DNA from 2 places in the Ruminococcoides bili genome. Region 1 is predicted to be linked to the other one. Evidence: predicted binding sites of a transcription regulator. Region 1 holds the regulator's gene; the other holds the start of a gene.
The links. The regulator HrcA, encoded in region 1, represses chaperone genes, less so after heat shock. The targets are predictions, from matches to a motif close to TGTTAGCACTCNNNNNNNNNGAGTGCTAACA.

Region 1 (11,364 bases):
CCAACTTGGGCGAATAAGGAGCTTTTCTCCAACGGCAATCGGATTAAAATACTTTTTCCAATTGTTTCTCCAATCTTCTTCGGCACAGTCGAGCAATTCAATTTTATGCTCAATGCCCTCTGCATTATACCTTTCGGACAAAAAGGCTACAGCCTCGTTCGGAGAAACATCAGGCTCAAGGTAAATATGAACATAGGCAACGCTCCTGTCTTTCTTGAGCAAATCCTCATCTATAAGGTCAATGTGTGCAATCTCCTGCACTTCCTGCTCAAGAGCAGTATAGTCCTCAATATAAATTCCGTAAGGCACTACAACATTCGCAATGTCGCCTGCCCTGTCTATATCCTTTGCGTTTACCGCAATTTTTATTTCTGTCCAAGACTCCATTTGTTAAGCCCCTTTATATACTGTTATCAGAATTATTCGTTGAACATTCTCTTTATTTTCTCAAAAAAGCTGTTGCGCTGTGCGTAGTTCTTTTCGTTTGTAACATTCTCAAATTCTTTTATAAGATTCTTCTGCTTAGCGTTAAGATTCTTCGGAACTTCAATGGTTACACGCACATACTGGTCGCCTTTTCCTCTGCCGTTAAGGCGCTGAATGCCTTTGCCCTTAAGCTTAAATACATCGCCCGGCTGTGTACCCTCGTGAACCTGATACGAAACCTTGCCGTCAAGAGTAGGAACAACCACCTCTGCGCCGAGAGCAGCCTGTGCAAATGTAAGAGGAAGATTGCACCATACATCGTCGCCTCTGCGTTCAAATACAGGATGCGGCTGAACATTTACATATACATGAAGGTCACCCGAAGGGCCGCCGTTGTAACCTGCGTTGCCTCTGCCGCCAACATTAAGAATCTGCTGGTCTTTAATGCCTGCCGGAACTGTAATATCAACAGTTTTAGTCCTGCGCTTTCTGCCCGAACCGCCGCACTTAGGGCAAGGACTGTCAATAATCTTGCCTTTACCGTGACAAGCGTCACAGGCACGCTGTGTCTGAACAACTCCGAAAGGTGAACGCTGGCTGATTGTAACTCTGCCCGAGCCTCCGCATACAGAGCAGGTCTTAGGCTGAGTACCGGGTTTTGCGCCCGTACCGTGACATTCGTCACAAGAAGAAACGCAATCGTAGCTTACGGTCTTTTTACAGCCCTTTGCAGCCTCTTCAAATGAAATATAAATGCTTGCCTCAACATCGCTGCCTCGGCTCGGAGCATTAGGATTATTGGAGCGTCTGCCTCCGAATCCGCCGAAAAAGCTTGAAAAAATATCATCTATATCAATGCCCTGACCGTATGCACCGTAACCGCCTGCGCCGCCCGCACCGAAGTTAGGGTCTACGCCTGCGTGACCGTACTGGTCATAGCGGGCTTTTTTATCTTTATCTGAAAGTACCTCGTAAGCCTCGTTGACTTCTTTGAATTTTTCTTCACATTCCTTATCTCCAGGATGGAGGTCAGGGTGGTACTTTTTAGCGCTCTGACGGTAAGCCTTTTTAATTTCATCTTCGCTTGCTCCCTTAGAAACGCCAAGCACCTCGTAATAATCTCTTTTATCTGCCATCATTCTCACCTTTTAATAACTTGTTATCAGCTGTATAAAGGTTATCTATATACGCTGTCAAAAATCCATACAGTGCTAAAGGAGCCGTTGCAAAAAACAGCCCCTTTAACAAATTTTAACAGGAAAAACAAATGAAGTCAATCATTGTGTAAATCTATTTATAGGTGCCGTTTTTAATCAGTTGCCGTCAACATCCTTAAAATCGGCATCATATACGTTAGGGTCACCGTTTGAGCCGCCCTGTGTGCCCTGCTGTGGGTCACCCTGCGGAGCCGCACCCTGTGCACCCTGCGGATTTGCCTGCTGATAAAGTTTTGCGGAAACTTCGTAAACAGCTTTCTGTAAATCCTCCTTAGCAGTGTCAATCATAGACTTGTCGTTCTTAGCGATAGCGTCCTTAACTGCAGCACACTTTGTATTGATTGTATTCTTTTCGTCCTCTGAAATCTTGTCGCCGCTCTCGTTTACGAGCTTTTCAGCCTGATATACAAGGTTCTCTGCTTCGTTCTTAGCGTCAACCTCTTCACGGTGCTTCTTATCTTCTGCGGCGTACTGCTCTGCTTCCTTAACAGCCTTGTCGATATCTTCCTTGCTCATTGAGGTTGAGTTCTGAATCTGAATCTTCTGCTCCTTGCCTGTACCGAGGTCTTTTGCAGATACATTAACAATACCGTTTGCATCAATATCAAATGTTACTTCAATCTGTGGAATACCACGCATAGCTGGAGCAATGCCTGTGAGAGCAAACAAACCGAGCTGCTTGTTATCTCTTGCAAATTCACGCTCACCCTGTAAAACATTGATTTCAACCTGTGTCTGGTTATCAGCGGCAGTTGAGAAAATCTGGCTCTTCTTTGTAGGAATTGTTGTATTTCTCTCAATAATCTTTGTCATTACGCCGCCCATTGTTTCAACACCGAGTGAAAGAGGTGTAACATCGAGGAGAAGAAGTCCCTCTACCTCGCCGCCGAGAACGCCGCCCTGAATAGCAGCACCTACAGCTACGCACTCATCAGGGTTAATGCCCTTGAACGGCTCTTTGCCGATAAGTTTCTTAACAGCTTCCTGTACAGCAGGAATTCTTGAAGAACCGCCGACCATAAGAACCTTGTCAATCTGACTGATCTGTAAACCTGAATCAGAGAGAGCCGAACGAACCGGACCCATTGTAGCCTCTACAAGGTCTGCTGTAAGTTCGTCAAACTTAGCTCTTGTAAGTGTTAAGTCAAGGTGCTTAGGACCTGTCTGGTCTGCTGTAATGAACGGGAGGTTGATTGAAGATGTTGTAACGCCCGAAAGCTCTATCTTAGCTTTCTCTGCAGCCTCTTTGAAACGCTGCATAGCAACCTTATCTGATGAAAGGTCAATACCTGTTTCGTTTTTGAATGATGTTACCATCCAGTCGATAATTCTCTTATCGAAGTCATCACCACCGAGGCGGTTGTTACCTGCTGTAGCAAGAACTTCCTGAACACCGTCGCCCATCTCAATGATAGATACATCGAATGTACCGCCGCCGAGGTCATATACCATAACCTTCTGGTCTTTTTCTTTATCTATACCGTATGAAAGTGCAGCTGCTGTAGGCTCGTTGATAATTCTCTTTACATCAAGACCTGCAATCTTACCTGCATCCTTAGTAGCCTGACGCTGTGCGTCTGTAAAGTAAGCAGGAACTGTAATAACTGCCTGTGTTACCTTTTCGCCGAGGTATGCTTCAGCGTCTGCCTTTAACTTTGAAAGAATCATAGCTGAAATTTCCTGCGGTGTGTACTGCTTGCCGTCAATTGATACTTTATATGATGTACCCATTTCTCTCTTAATAGAAGAAACTGTCTTGTCAGGGTTTGTGATAGCCTGGCGCTTTGCAACCTGACCTACCATACGCTCGCCATCTTTTGAGAAAGCAACAACGGAAGGAGTTGTTCTTGCGCCCTCGGCGTTAGGAATAACTACAGGCTCGCCGCCTTCGATAACTGCTACACATGAGTTTGTTGTACCTAAATCTATACCTATTGTCTTTGCCATAATGAATTCCTCCTGAATATATTTGTTTTACTTTTATACTGATTTATTTATATAAAGGTCTTAGTCGCAATTTGCAACCTGAACCATTGCATGACGAATAATTTTATCACCGATTTTGTAACCTGTCTGGAACACCTGTGAAATACAGTTCTTTTCAAAATTCTCATCGTCAATCTTTGAGATTGCGTTGTGAATTTCCGGATTAAACTCCTCACCCTGCGCACCGAAAGGCTCAACCTTGAGCTTTTCAAGCGACTTTGCAAGCTGATTTGAAATAAGCTCAATGCCCTTTAAAATTTCGGGGTCACAATCTTTTAAATTTGTAATAGCCATCTGAATACTGTCTGCTACAGGCAAAAGCTCTGTAACCGCCTTTGCTGTTGCGTCATCATAAATAGAAAGCTTTTCGTTTGCTGTACGCTTGCGGTAGTTGTCATACTCGGCACAAAGGCGAAGATATTTGTCTTTCTGTGAGTTGAGCTCCTCCTCAAGTTCAGCTATTTTTTTGGCGGTTTCATCAATTTCTTCCGTAACCGCTTCAGCTGTCTGTTCGGATGTATTCTCGTTTACAACAGCTTCGTCTTTTGTCACTTCTTTTTTCTTTGACATATTACCTTTCCTTTCTATATTAATGCTCTATAAGCTCGCTTATTATTTTACTTACACATTCGCTTATACATTCTATAATCGAAATCACTCTGCCGTAATCCGTTCGTATCGGAGCTATTACGGCAAGCGTACCGGACGGTGTATCTTTTACGCTGTAGCTTGAAGAAATTACCGAGCTGTACGCAAGTTCTATACGGCTGTTTTCTGTACCTATACTTACCGAAGTACCTATCGGCAGGCTTGTAAGAACACCTGCAAGATCTCCTTTTCTTGAAAGAAGTTCAATTACATTTCTTGCCGCAAGAAAATTTACATTCTGCATAAACAACGGCTTTGTCTGACCGCTCAAAAAGATTCCGACTTCGTTTGCCTTGTCTGCCGCATCTTTTATCGCCGTAAGCACACTTGGCATAAAGAGCGATAACTCGCCAAATCTTGCCGCTGCCGTCTGTATAAACGGACGATTTATCGAAGAAAGCCTTACTCCGTCAAACAATTCGTTAAGCGCTTTGTCAAACACTTCAAGGATTTCGGGAGTGATTATAAATTCGCATCTGAAAAGCTGATTTTTTATAATGCCGTTTGAGGCAATTACAACAGTCATTGCCGTGTGCGAACCCGTCTGCACAAAGCTGATTTTGTGAATCCTGCTTTCTGCGGAATTCGGTGCTGTGGCAACTGCGGTAAGTCCTGTCAGCTCCGAAAGAAGATCTGCCGCCGATTTTAAAATATTTTCGGGTGATTCGGCATTTCTGTAAAGTTTATCCTCCACAAGTTCTCTGCCCCGCTGTGATACCGCCACAATCTTCATAAGATTGTCAACATAGTATCTGTAGCCCTGCTGAGTAGGTATTCTGCCTGCCGATGTATGCGGCTGAACAAGATAACCCTTTTGTGTGAGGTCTGCCATATCATTTCTTACCGTAGCCGATGAAACTTTTAAATCCGTTTCGTCTATCAGAGTTTTTGAACCTACAGGCTCACCTGTCTTTATAAAGTTTTCAACAACAGCCGAAAGAATTTTTTGCTTTCTTTCCGCAAGCTCCATAGGTATCACCTCTCTGCCTGCGTTTTTTGTTGTTTTAGCACTCTCTGTGTGTGAGTGCTAACTCTTATGCTTATACTATAATCTTAAAGTCAGCAAAAGTCAAGAGTTTTATCAGAAAAATTTTACTTTTCAAAAACTTTTCACAAATCCGTCACCATTATTGACATTTCAGCGCAAAATATACTATAATGGAAGTTATATTGACAAATACACCCTTAACTACACAAAATGGCTTAAATTAGCCGTAATTTTGATACAACTAAGATACAAAAGAGGTTATTATGAGAATCGGTTACTTTTTCAGAGTTTGCTCCGGCGCAACATTCAGCAAACTTTCCGGCGCAATAAATACCGTTCACACAAAATCCGGCAAAAACAAAGCCGGCATTTTCTTTGATATGGTAGGTTGCTTTTTTAAATACAGAGCGGGATATAATGACTATGTTCTGTTTGAATACTACAATATGACTGCAGACCAACGCAAAACGTATATGACACGCTTTAAAAACAAGCGTTTTATGTTAATGCAGAACGATCTTACAAGTGCCGAAATATTTAATGATAAAAGATTATTTGATACCAGATTTGCAAAATATCTTGGCAGACGGGTACTTGTAATTGAGGAAAAGATTACTTTGGAGCAATTCAGCGAATTTATTAAGCCTTGGGATGTTTTCATTGCAAAGCCTGCTTTCGGCGAATGCGGCAAAGGCATTGAAAAACTTGTTAAAGCGGACTTTAAGAGCGACGAAGAATTTTATAATTATGTTTTTGACAAAGAAAACGAATTCGGTGTACTTGAAGAGGCAATAAAACAACACCCCGATGTTTCAAAAATTTATCCTCACTCAATTAACTGCTTAAGAATTGCCACACTTGTGGTAGACGGCAAGCCGAATATTTTGTATGCGGTGTTTAAAACAGGAAATAACGGTAAATTTGTAGATAATCTTGAAAACGGCGGTTTTGCCTGTCACTTTGACCTCGATACAGGTACGGTAACAGGGCCGGGACATACTTCCGATATGGAAATTGCATACGAACACCCGTATTCGGGAATAAAATTTAAAGGTTTTAAAATTCCTTACTGCGAAGAGGTCAAGGAGCTTGTTAAAAATGCGGCACTGGAAGAACCCGAATTTAAGTATTGCGGTTGGGATGTATGCATTTCGGAGAACGGACCTGCGATTATCGAGGGCAATGACTATGCGGCATATGACTTTCCACAGTTACCCGACGAAGATACTCCAAAGGTCGGATTAATTTCAATTATAAAGCAGTATATTCCCGACCTTAAACTTTAAATCATTAATACATTAGATTTATAGGAGATCAACAAATGGAAACCATAAAATCCTTTTACTTTATATTATGGGCAATAATCGCTCTGTATATGTTCGTATCGGCAAAAAAGCTCGGTTCTTTGTGCTACATCATCGGGGGTTTTTTCAGCTTTATGACTGTATGGTACGCTATGAACAGTTTTTCGGGAATTGCAATGTTTGACGGTGTGCTCGGCATTGTGTTTAAATGTGTAGTAGGTGCTTTCCTGCTCGGCTTTGTACTGATTTATGTAATCGGTAAACTAAAAAAGAATAAGAAATAAAATTTTAAATCAATTACAGGCTTAAAAGCATAACCCCTCCGGCAACGCTGTTAATATGCGTTGTCGGAGGGGTTATTGTTGTTGTCAAACTTTGCATATACAAAAAGCTTTTCAAAATATGTCGCATCAGAACAAATTTTAAAAACAATGTAAAAATAATTGACAGCGACTATATCTGATTTTATAATATTTATATAAATACATTCATACAAAGGACTGATATTATGATAAAATTCAATAATGTTACAAAGGTATTTAACAACACTTTAAAAGCAGTAGACGATTTGTCTTTTACTGTAAATAAAGGCGAAATTGTAGGATTTATCGGACCGAACGGTTCGGGCAAAACCACCACAATCAAAATGCTTACAGGTATTCTCTCAAGTGACAGCGGTGAAATAAGCATCAACGGTCACGACATAAAAAAAGAACCGCTTGAGGCAAAGAAAAGTATCGGTTACATTGCCGACAGTCCCGATATGTTCTTAAGGCTTAAAGGAATTGAGTTTCTCAATTTCATCGGTGACATCTACAAAGTTCCGTCAGATGTGCGCAAAAAGAGATTTACCGAAGTTTGCGACAGATTCGGACTTACCGACAGCTTAAACGCACCTATGCTAAGCTACTCGCACGGTATGCGTCAAAAAATTATGGTTGCCGCCGCACTTGTGCACAATCCCGATGTATGGATTCTTGACGAACCGCTCATCGGTCTTGACCCTAAGAGTGCTTTTGAACTGAAAGCTATGATGCGTGAACACGCAGATGCGGGTAACTGCGTATTTTTCTCCACCCACATACTTGAAGTTGCCGAAAAACTCTGCGACAAGGTTATCATAATTAAAAAGGGCAAATCGCTTTATGACGGCACTCTCGATAATCTTTGTAGTCAGAACACAGGCAAATCACTTGAACAAATCTTTTTGGAGCTGACTGAAAATGAGTAATTTTTTTAATTTATTAAAAACCTTTATAAAAACAACCGAGCTAACCTCCGCAGAAAAAAAGCGTTCCAAACATTTTTATACAATTATGGGTACGGCGGTTGTGCTTCTTATTATGATACCGGCAGGTGCGCTTGTCGGAATAATCACCTATGCCCTAACACTTGGCGTAATGACATACGGCGGAGCAACACAGGGTGCGGAAGTAATTTTACATATTATTTCTATCCTTTCCGTAGTATTCGGAATTAATGTAATTATCAATATATTTTATTTTTCAAACGATATTGAAAATCTCATTCCTCTTCCGTTAAAGCCGAGAGAAATCGTAAGCGCAAAGTTTGCTTATTCCCTGCTTTCGGAAAACATAATGGAATTTATCCTTATTCTCGGCGCTTGCGTAGGCTTTATGTCGGCAAAGGGATTTTCGCTTACAGGTGTTATAACTTCAATAATCGGCATACTTACCGTTCCCATTATTCCTCTTGCTTACTGCGGAATTATTGCCGTTATATTTATGTACTTTACCCACTCGGTAAAAAACCGTGATTTCCTCAATAAAATTACAGGTATCGGCACTGCCGTGCTTATAGTCGGCGCATTGGTTGCTCTCGTAAGCATCAGCGGATTTAATCCCGATGCAATCGTTACTTCGCTTGCAAGCGCAGACAACGGATTTTTAAATGTTATGAACTTTATTTTTCCGCACATTCCGCTTATGATGGATTCTATCTCAAGCGAATCCGTATATCAACTGCTTTTATACTTGCTTGCAAATGTAATTTTCGTTGCAGTCTTCCTTTTCCTTGCGTCAAAAATGTATATCAAAGGTGTGTCGGACATCAATACCACAAAATCCAAACGCAGTAAAAGCATTGCAAGTCAGGCTGTTGAAAAATCAACCCAAAAAGGAGTTTTTGCAAGTTATTTGAAAAAAGAATTTCTTATCCTTTTCAGAACTCCGCCTTTCTTTATGGACTGCATAGCCATTAACCTTTTGTGGCCTGTTTTTATGGCTGTTATTATGATTTTGCAGGGCAGTACAAACTTTTTGTCGGGCACACTTACACCGTACCTTGCGGGAGATCAAAAAAGTATTACTGTAATTACCGTAGCGGCTGTTGTAATTTCCGCCCTTGTCACGGCAATTAACAGCATCGCTTCTTCCGCAATTTCAAGAGAGGGCAAGCACTTCCAATTTATGCGCTATATTCCCGTTACATTAAGAGTTCAACTGAATGCAAAAGCACTTACAAGTATAATAATCAGCGGCTCTGTTATGGTGCTCTATGTAATTGCATTTAATATTTACTGCGCAATTCTCGCAGACAGCTTTAATCCGTTTGTATTCATCGTAATTCCGCTTATACATATTCTTTTAAGCCTTATCTGCGTTGTTTTTGTAACCTACCTCGGTATATTCTTGGACACAATAAACCCTAAACTTGTATGGGACGATGAAATCAACGCTTTGCGAGGTAACTACAATACCGTAATCAATGCAGCCATAATTATAGCAATTACCGCCGCTATTTGTGCAATTTCTCTTGTATTGCTATGGATTTTTGGCGTTGAACCTGTTATAATTAACCTTGGACTTGTTATTGTTATGTGTGTGCTTGCGGTTTTTGCACAAAGGCTTTGCCTTAGCAAGGGTGTAAAAAATCTTGAACAAACCGAAAGCTGATAGGTTCGAAACATAATGCAAATCAAATTTTATTAAGGTGATTTATAATGACAGAAACTAACTATTCCATGCTCTGCGATTTTTACGAGCTTACAATGTCAAACGGCTATTTTAAAAACGGCTTTTACAAAAAGAATGTTTACTTCGACCTTTTCTTTCGCAAAGTGCCCGACAACGGCGGTTTTGCCATTGCGGCAGGTCTTGAGCAGGTAATTGACTACATCAAAAATCTCCACTTCTCCGAAACCGATATTGAGTATCTTAGAGAAAAAGAAATTTTTGACGAAGAATTTTTAAAATATCTTTCAAATTTCAAATTCACAGGTGATATTTACGCTATTCCCGAGGGAACTCCTATCTTCCCTAACGAACCGATTATTACGGTAAAAGCTCCTGCCATAGAAGCACAGCTTATCGAAACATTTTTACTTCTTACAATCAATCATCAGACTCTCATTGCAACAAAGGCAAACAGAATTGTTCGTGCCGCACAGGGCAGAACGGTTCTTGAGTTTGGTTCTCGCCGTGCACAGGGCGCAACAGGTGCCGTTGACGGTGCAAGAGCCGCATACATAGGCGGTTGTGCCGGTACAGCCTGCACACTTACAGACGCACTTTACGGCGTACCCGCAGGCGGCACAATGGCTCATTCCTGGATTCAGATGTTCGACAACGAATATACAGCATTCCGCACCTACTGCGAGCTTTATCCTGAGAACCCGACGCTTCTTGTCGATACTTACAACACGCTTAAAAGCGGCGTTCCGAACGCAATAAGAGTATTTAAAGAAGTGCTTGTTCCAAAGGGCATTAACAAATTTGCAATTCGTCTTGATTCGGGCGATATTTCTTACCTTTCTAAAAAAGCGAGAAAAATGCTTGACGAGGCAGGACTTGAAAACTGCAAAATTGTTGCGTCAAACTCACTCGACGAGTACCTTATCCGTGACCTTATGATGCAGGGTGCACAGGTCGATGTTTTCGGAGTTGGCGAAAGACTTATAACTTCGTCAAGTTCGCCTGTATTCGGCGGTGTATATAAACTTGTTGCCGTTGAAGAACCCACAAGCGGCGAAATTATCCCGAAAATCAAAGTCAGCGAGAACACATCAAAAATCACAAATCCTCATTTCAAAAAACTTTACCGTTATTATGACAACGAGAGCGGCAAGGCTCTTGCCGACGAACTTTGCGTGTACGACGAAGTAATGGATTTCTCAAAACCACACACCATTTTCGACCAGAATGCAACATGGAAAGCAAAAACTCTCACAGACTTTACCGCAAAAGAATTACTTGTACCGATATTTAAGGACGGCAAGTGCGTGTATGAATCGCCAAAGATTGAAGATATTGCAAAATACTGCAAAGACCAAATCGGACTCCTTTGGGACGAGGTAAAGCGATTTGAGAACCCGCACAACTACTATGTTGACCTCTCGAAAAAACTTTGGGACATCAAAAACATTCTTTTAAATATCTATCAGAGTTAAAATCACAGGAGTTCATATGATAAATTTAAAACAAATTATCGCCGTAACACTTACCGCCACAGCAGTAGCGGCAACTGCAATTGTTTCGGCATCAGCACTCGATACGCAAAAATACGACTTAAACGATGACGGCAGATTTGATGTGCAGGATGTTACATACTTACAGATAAAAATAGCAGGTGACGGAGAACTGACAGACAATCAGAAAAAAATTGCCGACTATAACAATGACGGCAAAATTGATGTTCAGGATGTAACCTCGGCTCAAATGCTCATTTCGGGAGGAGAAACTCCGACACAGCCTGCAACACAGCCGACCACCGTACAACCGACTTCACAACCGCAGCCGACCACACAGCCGAGCGGATCTGCAAGCTATAATAAAGA
Region 2 (11,364 bases), on a different contig from region 1:
CGGACAAACATATGAATTTAACAAGAATATGACAAGTATTCTTTGTATGGGCATCGATAAAAGTTCTTTTGACGGTGCAAGCGATATAAAGGGCGAAAACGGTCAAGCCGATGTTCTTATACTTGTTGCTATGGACACCTCGACAGGCGAAACTAAGCTTATTAATATATCAAGAGATACAATGACCGATGTTGCGGTATATTCGGCAAGCGGTTATTATGTGGAAACTGTAAAAGAACAGATTTGTCTTTCATATGCTTACGGCGACGGCAAGGAGTCAAGTTGTGCAAATACGGTTACCGCCGTTGAAAGACTTTTCTACAACATTCCGATTAATTCATACTTTGCGCTTGACCTTGACGGTATATCAGCTCTTAATGATGCCGTAGGCGGAGTTGATGTTGTTTCTCCCGAAACCATAGGCGATTTTAAAGAGGGCGAAAGCTACCATCTTGAAGGTCAGAATGCAGAAGCTTTTGTTCGTTCAAGAGATATGGAAAGCGTAGACGCAAACAGCAAGCGTATGCAACGACAGCAGGTATATCTTGATTCATTTATGAATACGGTTCTTGCGCAGACTAAAAATGACATTACAACACCTGTAAGCCTGTTTAATGCCTCTGCCCCATACTCATGCACAAACCTGAACCCGTCGAAAATTTGCTATTTATCACAGAATATGCTTAGCCACAACGGTATGAATATGACAATGGTTTCCGTACCGGGTGAGCTGAAAAAAGGTGAAGTTTATACCGAGTTTTATGTAAACGAAGACGAGTTTTATAAACTGATTCTTGATACTTATTACAAACCGTATAACGGATAAAGCGAAAGCTGAAGTCGATATAAAAAACGACTTCAGCTTTTTATTTTGAATTGCGTTCTATCATTCCAACAAAACCCGTAAAACAAATCCCTCATCACGGAAAAATGTGGGAAAATAGTTGTGGGCTTTGCCCACACCCACATTCTTATAAAAGTTCGACCAAACTTTTATAATTGCTTGGCTTATGTGTTTCGCTATACCATATTTATTCCAACTTTTATAAAGAACCGTTTAAGTATGTTTAATTATAAACATAAAAATCTGCCATACCAAATCTGGTATGGCAGATGAATTTTTAAGGGATTTTATAAGGAGTTTTAAATTAGTACATACCGCCCATATCAGGAGCAGCAGGTGCAGCAGGAGCTGCAGGCTCTTTAATATCTGCAACGAGTGACTCTGTTGTGAGTACCATTGCAGCAACAGAAGATGCGTTCTGGAGAGCAGAACGAGTAACCTTTGTCGGGTCAACGATACCTGCCTCAATCATATCTGTGTATTCCTCTGTAAGAGCGTTAAAGCCATAGCCAACCTTGTTAGCCTTCTTAATGTTCTCGCAGATTACGCTGCCCTCAAGACCTGCATTTGCGGCAATCTGACGGAGCGGCTCTTCAAGAGCTTTAAGAACAATCTTAGCGCCTGTCTTAGCATCACCCTCAAGTGTATCAACAAAAGCGGAAACAGCAGGAATAGCGTTCATACAAGCGATACCGCCGCCTGCTACGATACCCTCTTCAACAGCAGCCTTAGTAGCGGCAAGAGCATCTTCGATTCTGAGTTTCTTTTCTTTCATTTCAACTTCGGTAGCAGCGCCGACTTTGATTACTGCAACGCCGCCTGCGAGTTTAGCAAGACGCTCCTGAAGTTTTTCACGGTCAAAATCAGATGTTGTTGTTTCAATCTGCTGACGAATCTGTGCAACTCTGCCCTTAATAGCGTCCTTGTCGCCTGCACCGTCAACAATGATTGTGTTCTCTTTCTCAACCTTTACCTGACGAGCAGTACCAAGCTGATCCATTGTTGTATCTTTAAGCTCAAGACCTAAGTCTGATGTAATTACTGTACCGCCTGTAAGTGTTGCGATATCCTGTAACATTTCTTTTCTTCTGTCGCCAAAGCCCGGTGCCTTAACAGCAACACAAGTAAATGTACCTCTTAACTTGTTGAGTACGAGAGTTGTAAGAGCTTCGCCCTCTACATCTTCGGCAATGATAAGGAGTTTTCTGCCTGACTGAACAATCTGCTCAAGAATAGGGAGAATTTCCTGTGTATTTGAAATCTTCTTATCTGTAATAAGAATGTATGGGTTGTCAAGTTCTGCAACCATCTTGTCTGTATCTGTTACCATATAAGGTGCAATGTAACCACGGTCAAACATCATACCTTCTACAACTTCGCTGTAAGTTTCGGCTGTCTTTGACTCTTCAACTGTGATAACACCGTCTGTTGTAACCTTTTCCATAGCCTCGGCAATGAGCTTACCGATGAACTCATCCTGTGAAGAAACTGTAGCAACTCTTGCAATATCGTCAGAACCCGAAACCTGCTTGCTGTTGTCAGAAACAGCCTTTACCGCAACATTGATAGCGTCTGCAATACCTTTCTTAAGAACCATTGGGTTTGCGCCTGCTGTTACATTCTTCATACCCTCTCTGATAAGAGCCTGAGCAAGAAGTGTAGCTGTTGTTGTACCGTCACCTGCAACATCGTTTGTTTTGATTGAAACTTCCTTAACAAGCTGTGCGCCCATATTCTCGAATGGGTCGTCAAGCTCAATTTCCTTAGCAATTGTTACACCGTCGTTTGTGATGAGCGGAGCGCCGTACTTTTTGTCAAGTACAACATTTCTGCCCTTAGGGCCGAGTGTGATTTTAACTGTATCAGCAAGCTGGTCAATACCTCTCATAAGAGATTTTCTTGCTTCTTCACCATAAGCAATTTGTTTAGCCATAATTAATTACCTCCAAAATATATCAAATAAAAATAATTATTCTACTGTTGCAAGAATATCTGACTGACGAACGATTGTGTACTCTTCACCGTCAATCTTAACTTCTGTGCCTGCATACTTGCTTGCGATTACTTTGTCGCCGACATTTACATACATCTTAACTTCGTTGCCGTCTACAACACCGCCGGGGCCTACTGCAACTACTCTTGCAAACTGTGGCTTTTCCTGTGCGGCAGATGAAAGAATGATACCGCTCTTTGTTTTTTCTTCGGCTTCTTCAACCTGTAATACTACTCTGTCAAGTAATGGTTTAATACTCATAATATAAATCCTCCTAAAAAGTTTATGTGTTATTTCGGTTAGCACTCTGTATCCTTGAGTGCTAATTATATTTTATACCATTTTTTAGAAATGTCAAGAGAAATTTGACTAAATTTGACCTTTAATTTATAAACAATTAAATTTATTTGTACAGCACTGTATTATAATTCGTATATAGAACTAAAATAACTTAAACAAGCCCTTTTTTCTTTAGTTTACCTTTAGGTTCGGGTTTATTTATTTCATAGCCGTTTTTAATGGAAAGTTTTGCAAGCAATGCAATTCCGTCCGTAAGAGCCTTTTTAGATTCATTGTCTATCTTATTAAATGCTTTAATCATAGTCGGTATATTTTTTATGCCTGCCTTTCGTATGTCGTCAAAGGTGATTTTACCGCCTTCTGCCATAATTTGAAATACAGAGTCTATGATTTGTTTTTTCTGTTCGGTTGTAAGTCCGTCAATAAGCTCTTTCATATTTTTTTCGGCAAATTTAATACTCTTGGTATCTTCATCAAGGTGTACAAAGTGTGTGCCTACTACATTCCAACTGAAAGCATCGTGCTGCCAGAAAGAATGACTTGCGCTTTTTACTATTATATAATCTTCATCATGCTCAAGTAACATACCCACAAATGATGACTGCGGAACAAAGGTAGTGATTCTGTCGGCAATTTCTTTGTGCTGCTCACTTTCTATGAATTCCTTTGAAAAACCCGGACCGTCGTTGTTATATACAGCTATTATTCTGTCTTTGATTTCAGGAAAAGTATTTACAGCGGAATAGATTGCGAGATTTCCGCCTTTGGAGTGACCTCCGAGGTATATTTCGCTGTTTGGATATTTGTTTGCAACCATACTCAGATATGCCGCTGCGTTAAGCTGTGAGGGAATATTGTCGGTTATGGCAATCATACAATCTTCTTTCCAACCGTTGAGCGTATTGTCTGTGCCACGGTAAGCGATAAATAATTTATCTGTATCAAAATGAAAAGTGCAAGCGCCGAATTGCATTGGATTATCTTCGCAGTCATATGCCGCAAAATCCGATACATATATATTTTTTAACCTGTTGCTTTTAGCTGATTCGGATAATAACTTGGTTATTTCCTTGCCGACTGTGTTGTAAAAATCTTTAATTACATAGTAATCTTTAAAAACAACATCACGCTTTTCTTTAAAATAAAGTTTATTTATGTCGGAAAGCGGAAGCTGTGATTTTTCTGTATATCCCGAAAAATCAAGATAAACAAGCTCTGAAAATATAAGAGCGTCAACTTCGTTTAAAGGTGAAATATCAAAACCTAAATCGCCACGCCATTTTAAATAGTTTATAAGATTATTCATAACCCACCTCGCAATATATTAATAATTAAATTTTATAAAATTTGCACTTAAAAAGCAATATAATTCACATAAAATTCAGAAAGCCCACTGCAAAATATGCAATGGGCAATTTTAAGTTTATTTTTGCTGTGCTTGTCTTAAAATGTCAGGTAAAGAATTGAATATTACCTGTATATTTAATATTACTTTATCTTCAACGAATTTTTTTGTTTTTAAAACCGTAACGGATATATTGTTTTGAATTTTGCAATTGTTTACAACTTTCTTTTATAATCTAAATAATTATAAAAGTTTGGTCAACCTTTTATAATTTTTTGACTTAAGGATAGAACCGACAAATTATAAAAACCGCTCTCCCAAGAATTTTTTAGAAGAGCGGTTTGTGTATTTGTTTTAATAATTATTCGTTAATAGCTTTAACGAGAGCCTGTGCTTTGTCTGTCTTTTCCCAAGCAACGCCGAGTTCTTCTCTGCCCATATGACCGTAAGCGGCAAGCGGACGATACTTTGTTTCTTTAAGCTTTAACTGCTCAATAATAGAATTCGGACGGCAGTCAAATACCTTTTCCACAGCGTCTGAAAGCTGTTCGTTTGTGTAGCTTGATGAACCGAAAGCATCTACCATTATTGATACAGGTTTAGCAACACCGATTGCATATGCAAGCTGAACCTCGCACTTATCGGCAAGACCTGCGGCAACAATATTCTTTGCGATGTATCTTGCGTAGTAAGCGGCACTTCTGTCAACCTTTGTCGGGTCTTTACCGCTGAATGCACCGCCGCCGTGACGAGAAAATCCGCCGTAGGTATCAACTATAATCTTTCTGCCTGTAAGACCTGAATCGCCTACAGGGCCGCCGATTACAAATCTGCCTGTCGGGTTGATGAAATATTTTGTGTTTTCGTCTAAAAGCTCGGCAGGAATAATTGGCTTTACTACATATTCAACCATATCTTTTCTGATCTGCTCCAGTGTAACCTTTTCATCGTGCTGTGTAGACACAACAACGGTGTCTACCCTTACAGGTGTGTCACCCTCATACTCAACGGTTACCTGTGTTTTACCGTCAGGACGAAGGTAGGAGAGAGTACCGTCTTTTCTTACCGCTGTAAGCTGTTTTGCAAGCTTGTGAGCAAGTGAGATAGCAAGCGGCATAAGCTCTTTGGTTTCGTTGCAAGCGTAACCGAACATCATACCCTGGTCGCCGGCACCAATCTGATTGTTGGCGTCATTTTCGCCGTCTTTAAGCTCGTAGCTTTCGTTTACGCCCATTGCAATATCAGGGCTCTGCTGGTCAATAGAAGTGAGTACAGCGCAAGTATTGCCGTTAAAACCGCACGCCTGGTTGTCATAGCCGATGTCATTTACAACTTTTCTTGCGATACCTGCAATGTCAACATAGCAGTCTGTAGAAATTTCGCCCATAACATGAACTACACCTGTTGTAGCGGTTACCTCGCAGGCAACATGAGCGTTTTTATCCTGTTCGAGAATAGCGTCAAGAACAGCGTCGGAAATCTGGTCGCAAACTTTGTCAGGATGTCCCTCTGTTACTGACTCAGAAGTGAAAAAATGTTTTGCCATTATAATTCTCCTTTGCAAAAAATAAGCACCTTTCAGCCGAAAGGTGCTATTAAGACTCATCTTTCGGTAAATACCGCAGGATTTGGCACCTTGCAAATGCAGGTTGCCGGACTTCACAGGGCCTGTTCCCTCAGTCGCTCTTGATAAGATAAATATTAACTTATTGTTTTAATTATATACCGTTATATCGACAAAAGTCAACAAGAAATAACAGGTATATTGTAAAATCGGATAATCAAACAAAAAAATTATGCGATTTCATCAACGGAACAACATTCTGTACAAGGTACGCTGTGTTTTACTCTGTCCTCAACCTCGGCACGCTTTGCATTGTTAAAGCGGTCTACCGTACCTACAAGATAGCCTGTGATTCTGCGGATTCTTTCAAACGGAACAGAATCGTAATCGTATTTAACATCAACATAGTCGCCGTCAACTGTGAGTTCAACATTCTTGATATATTTATCCGGATTTGCCTCTCTAAGCTGTGTTGTGTATGCCTCAATTTCCTTTTTGCTAAGCTTTCCGCCCTTTACATTTACTGTCATAAATATCCTTCCCTTTCGTAATTTCATAATCCTCTTTAATATATAATGTAACTTTTAATTCTTTAAAAGCATATATCTTGTAGAGTAAATCTATTATAGCACAACATCTTGTTGTATGCAATATTAAAATAGGAATTATTCGCACAAATAAAAGTAAGTATTTTTGTTTATTTTTACAGTTGACAAATATATAAAAGCAAAGAGGACAAAAGTTTTGCCCTCAAATAACAATTTTTATTAGTTTAATTTCCCGATTTGTAATTGTATATGAATATTTTAGCACAAAATTTTTTATTTCAAGCAAATAAGGCGATGCTTCCACCGCCTTATATATTTATTCGAGCACCAATAAAACTCTGTCTATGTTGTTACCGAAAAGTCCTGCGTAGCCGTCCTGACCGTTTGAAGTTTGGTCATCGTGCTGCCAGTCAAAATATTCTTTGCTTATTGCCGAAACTTTATATTTTGCAACAAGATATTTGTTAAGACTTTCAGCAATATTCTGCGGTGTGGTGTAATACACTCTGATTGCGTCAATTTTACTGCCGTTGCCCGCATAACCGTTTTCTAAATCGTCAATGTCATATCCGCTGACTTTCGGCAGCCACCCGCTTTTAGTGTGAACCTGATACCACACCTTGCCTTCACTTACTTTTATTGCAATATCCGTAATTGCTTTGCCTTTTAAACCTGCGTAATCTTCAAGATTTTTTACTTCGGGCAGCCAAACACCGTCACAGCGCACTCTGTAGAAAATATCCGGTTTGGTTATTTTTCCTTTGTCTTTATCGTCCTCTTTTTTGCTGTTGAAAACGCTTTCGTTAAATATGATGTTCGTATCAATATTTTTGCCGTAACCGCTTACTCTGCCTGTTGAACTGTTCTGCCATATATCACAGTTTAATTCATTTACGGAGTTATATTGTGCAAGCCAGATACTGTACTTTTTCTTTAATTTATCGTAATCGAGATAATTATTAAACCAATTCAGATTAGCATATACACCTGCTCTGTAGTTACTTTTCTTGATCGTTTCGCAAAAGCGTTCCGCAATTTCTGTAAGTTTTGCTTTGCCGAGTTTAGTTTGTGAATTATCTTCCAAATCATAATAAATCGGCATATCAAGAGATTTGTTATTAATGCATTCAAGGCAAGCCTTTGCCTCTTTTTCTGCATCGCCGACGCTGTCTGCGTAACTGTACCAGTACACACCAATCATCATATTTTCGCTTTTTGCGTTTTTGTAATGACTTTCAAACATACTGTCTTTCTGACTTGATTCTCTGCCGTAGCCTGCTCTTATAATGACAGCTTTTATACCGTCGTTTTTCATTTTGTTAAAATTAATGCCTTGCTGAAATTCTGAAATATCAACACAGCTTATTTTTGCCATAAAATCATCCTTTCAAATTGATAAAGTTTACTTTAGTATAATATTAAAAATAATACCAAAAGTTAAACTTTTCATTTACAGTGCTTAAAGTGCAAAAATTGCAGAAATTAGGCTAATTTTATTGTAAAAAATTTTATTTTGTGCTAATATTACCTTATAAAATGAAATCGGAGGTATTATGGATGGAATTATCAAAAGTAACGGAAACTCGAAGAAGCGTAAGAGAATACATAAATAAACCTGTCGAAACAGAAAAGTTAAGAGAGATGATTGCGGCGGCTCAACTTGCACCGTCATGGAAAAACTCGCAGGTATCACGCTACTATGTGGTAACAGGCGAAAAACTTGCAGATGTTAAGAATGCATTGTCGCCTTACAATCAGAAAAATGTTGCAGACGCTCCCGCACTTATTGTTACCGCAATTGTGCTTAATCGTTCCGGATACGAAAAGGACGGTACACCGACAAATGAACTCGGCAACGGTTGGGGATTTTACGACTGCGGTTTGCAGAGTATGAATCTTTTGCTTAAGGCAACAGAACTTGGACTTTCAACTCTTGTAATGGGTATAAGAGATAACGAAAAAATCAAGGAAGTTTTGAATATTCCCGAAACCGAGGCGGTAGTAAGCGTAATCGGAGTAGGCTACAGCAATGCAGAGCCTGCAATGCCAAAGCGTAAGGCTATTGAGGATATTGCAAAGTTCTTTTAATTTAATATAGCAAAGCGTAAAGTAAAAACCTGTACAGCAGTTGCCGTACAGGTTTTTTTGTTATGGTTTTACAGTTGTTTTACAGTTTTAAATAAATTTAACTGCTGTGCCGTAAGCAAGCACTTCAGCAGCCTGCTGCATAACAGAAGCTGATGTGTAACGAACGCATACAATAGCGTCCGCACCCATTCTTGCAGCCATATCAATCATACGCTGAGTGGCAATATCTCTTGCCTTGTTCATCATTTCAGTGTATGATTTAAGCTCGCCGCCAACCATAGTCTTAAAGCTCTGTCCCATATCGCTGAACATATGCTTCGACTGAATTGTGTTGCCTTGCACAAGACCGAGTGTGGCAAGGTTTCTGCCTGAAATTGTTTCTGTAGTAGTAAGTATCATAATTTTTCTCCTCAATTAAATATCTATTTCCTCAAGGTCGCTTTCGCTAACTTTGCGAAGTTCTTTTTTGCTTAAAATATCGTAAATTACAGGAACAATATAAAGAGTCATAATTGTTGCGTACAGCAAACCGCCGATACATACAATAGCGATAGGCTGCATAATCTCTGAACCTGTGCCTATACCGAGTGCCATTGTTGAAAGTCCGAGAACGGTTGTGATTGCCGTAATAAGGATAGGCCTCATTCTTGTTTTGCCTGCCTCTACAATTGCCTCTCGTCTTTCTTTGCCCTCAAGTCTTAGGTTGTTGATGTAGTCAACAAGTACGATACCGTTGTTTACGATAATACCGCAGAGCATTACAAAACCGAGCAATGCCACAACGCTGACATCAAAACCTGTAATAAGCAATCCGAGAAATCCTCCCGTAAATGCAAGAGGAATTGTAAACATTATGATAAACGGTGACTTAAGGCTCTGGAATTGAGCAACCATAATAAGGTAAATAAGAATTACGCCTAAAAGCATCATAAGCAGCATTTGATTTACAGCTTCCATTGTGCTCTCGTTTGAACCCGAGTATTCAATACTGCAGCCGTCAGGAAGTTTATAATCATCAAATAAAGCTTTTGCCTTGTTTGAAACATCGGTGTTTGTATAACCGTCTTTTAAAGTACCGCTGACTTTAATATAACGCTTTTGGTCACTTCTTGTGATTGAATTCATTGATTCGGAATCTGAAATCTCGGCAACTTCGGAGAGTTTTGTGGTCTTTTCGTTGCCTTCTTTGTCTGTATAAGTGAGTTTAATATCCTTGATATTGTTCTTTGTAACATCACTGTTTTCGTCTTTGATTACAACCACATCAAGGTCTTTGCCGCTGTTTGTAAGGGTAGAAGATGTGGTTTCCGAGGTGATTGCGGCGGCAATCTGCTGATATACCTGTGCAACCGTAAGTGACTTTTTGGCAGCCTTTGTTTTATCGACAGTTACCTTGATTTCGCCCGAAGTAGCGCCGATGCCGTTATCGGTTTCGTCAATACCGTCAACCGCAGCAAGTTTTTCCGCCATATCTTTTGCGGTATTCTGCAAAGTTTTGAGGTCGTCACCGTAAAGCTTGATTGACACACCGTCATTACCGAGCATAGCTGACATTGAGCTTGAAGAAGAACTGCCGCTTACAACCACATCTCCGTCAATACTTTGAAGTTCTGCTTCAATTTCTTTGCTGATACTTTCGCTGTTCTTTACTTTGTCGTCTTTGAATACTGCATATGCCATAACAGAACCTTTGTCTGCATCGGAAGAAGATACAGAGCCTGTAAGTCCCATAAGGCTTGTTGTTGAACCTGTCATAACACCAACAGTTTCAAATTCGTCATACTCAGAAAGAGTGTCGAGTAGGTTTTGTGCGGCGTCAATGGTATCATCCATAGTAGCCGAGTCGTCAAGGCTGACTGTTACGGAAAGCTCCGTGCTTGCCATATTCGGCATAAAACTGAAGCCTCTTGCCACAGCACCGAACATACTGCCAAAGAGAAGTACAACTGCAACGATAAGTGCGATTGCTCTGTGCTTTAATACAAAACGAATAGATTTTTCGTAGCCGCCGAGCATTTTATCAAACATTCCGTGCTTAACAGGTTTAACCTTTCTTAGCATACGCTGACCCATAGCAGGCACAAGCGTAAGGGCAACAATAAGGCTTGCAAGCAGGGAATAGGTGATAGTAAGCGCCATATCCATAAATATCTGACGGGTAAGACCCTCTATGAATACGATAGGGAAGAATACGCAAATTGTTGTAAGTGTAGACGATGCAATTGCGCCCGCAACCTGTTTAGCACCGTTTAAAGCGGCTTTTACAGGCGGCACACCCAAATTGCGCAGTCGGTATATATTTTCAATTACTACAACCGAGTTGTCAACAAGCATACCTACGCCGATTGCAAGTCCCGACAGCGAAATCATATTGAGAGTAACACCGCTGAAATACATCAGCACAAGTGCAAAAATAACGCTGATAGGAATTGAAAGTGCAACAATGAGGGTTGGTTTAATATCTCTTAAGAAAAGGTACAGAATTATAATTGCAAGTACAGCACCCATAAGAAGATTCTGTAAAACGCTGTTTATAATAATATCTATGTAGTCGCCCTGGTCCATAAGAGTTGTAAAGTGCAGACCTTCGTTTTCCTGTGTAAGAGAGTTGAGCTTTTTGGCTATATTTTCGGAAACAGTAGCGGTTGCGGCATCACTCTGCTTTGAAAAGCTGAATACAAC

Region 2: the regulator HrcA is predicted to act here: its motif matches at 3,135-3,165, upstream of AAAY30_RS01040 (co-chaperone GroES).

Annotation. Positions count from the first base shown of each region.
Region 1 is NZ_JBBNJY010000039.1:1,195-12,558, reverse strand. Features, by position in the region: gene prmA (50S ribosomal protein L11 methyltransferase) at 1-387, opposite strand, end outside; gene dnaJ (molecular chaperone DnaJ) at 420-1,562, opposite strand; gene dnaK (molecular chaperone DnaK) at 1,740-3,590, opposite strand; gene grpE (nucleotide exchange factor GrpE) at 3,651-4,199, opposite strand; gene hrcA (heat-inducible transcriptional repressor HrcA) at 4,219-5,247, opposite strand; gene AAAY30_RS09850 (sugar-transfer associated ATP-grasp domain-containing protein) at 5,529-6,551, shown strand; gene AAAY30_RS09845 (hypothetical protein) at 6,587-6,853, shown strand; gene AAAY30_RS09840 (ABC transporter ATP-binding protein) at 7,078-7,800, shown strand; gene AAAY30_RS09835 (hypothetical protein) at 7,793-9,484, shown strand; gene AAAY30_RS09830 (nicotinate phosphoribosyltransferase) at 9,532-10,977, shown strand; gene AAAY30_RS09825 (CAP domain-containing protein) at 10,994-11,364, shown strand, end outside.
Region 2 is NZ_JBBNJY010000002.1:60,574-71,937, reverse strand. Features, by position in the region: gene AAAY30_RS01050 (LCP family protein) at 1-826, shown strand, start outside; gene groL (chaperonin GroEL) at 1,149-2,777, opposite strand; gene AAAY30_RS01040 (co-chaperone GroES) at 2,814-3,098, opposite strand; gene AAAY30_RS01035 (Mbeg1-like protein) at 3,289-4,443, opposite strand; gene metK (methionine adenosyltransferase) at 4,844-6,028, opposite strand; SAM riboswitch class I at 6,082-6,178, opposite strand; gene nrdD (anaerobic ribonucleoside-triphosphate reductase) at 6,277-6,576, opposite strand; gene AAAY30_RS01020 (glycoside hydrolase family 25 protein) at 6,911-7,969, opposite strand; gene AAAY30_RS01015 (nitroreductase family protein) at 8,152-8,682, shown strand; gene AAAY30_RS01010 (YbjQ family protein) at 8,770-9,081, opposite strand; gene AAAY30_RS01005 (efflux RND transporter permease subunit) at 9,097-11,364, opposite strand, start outside.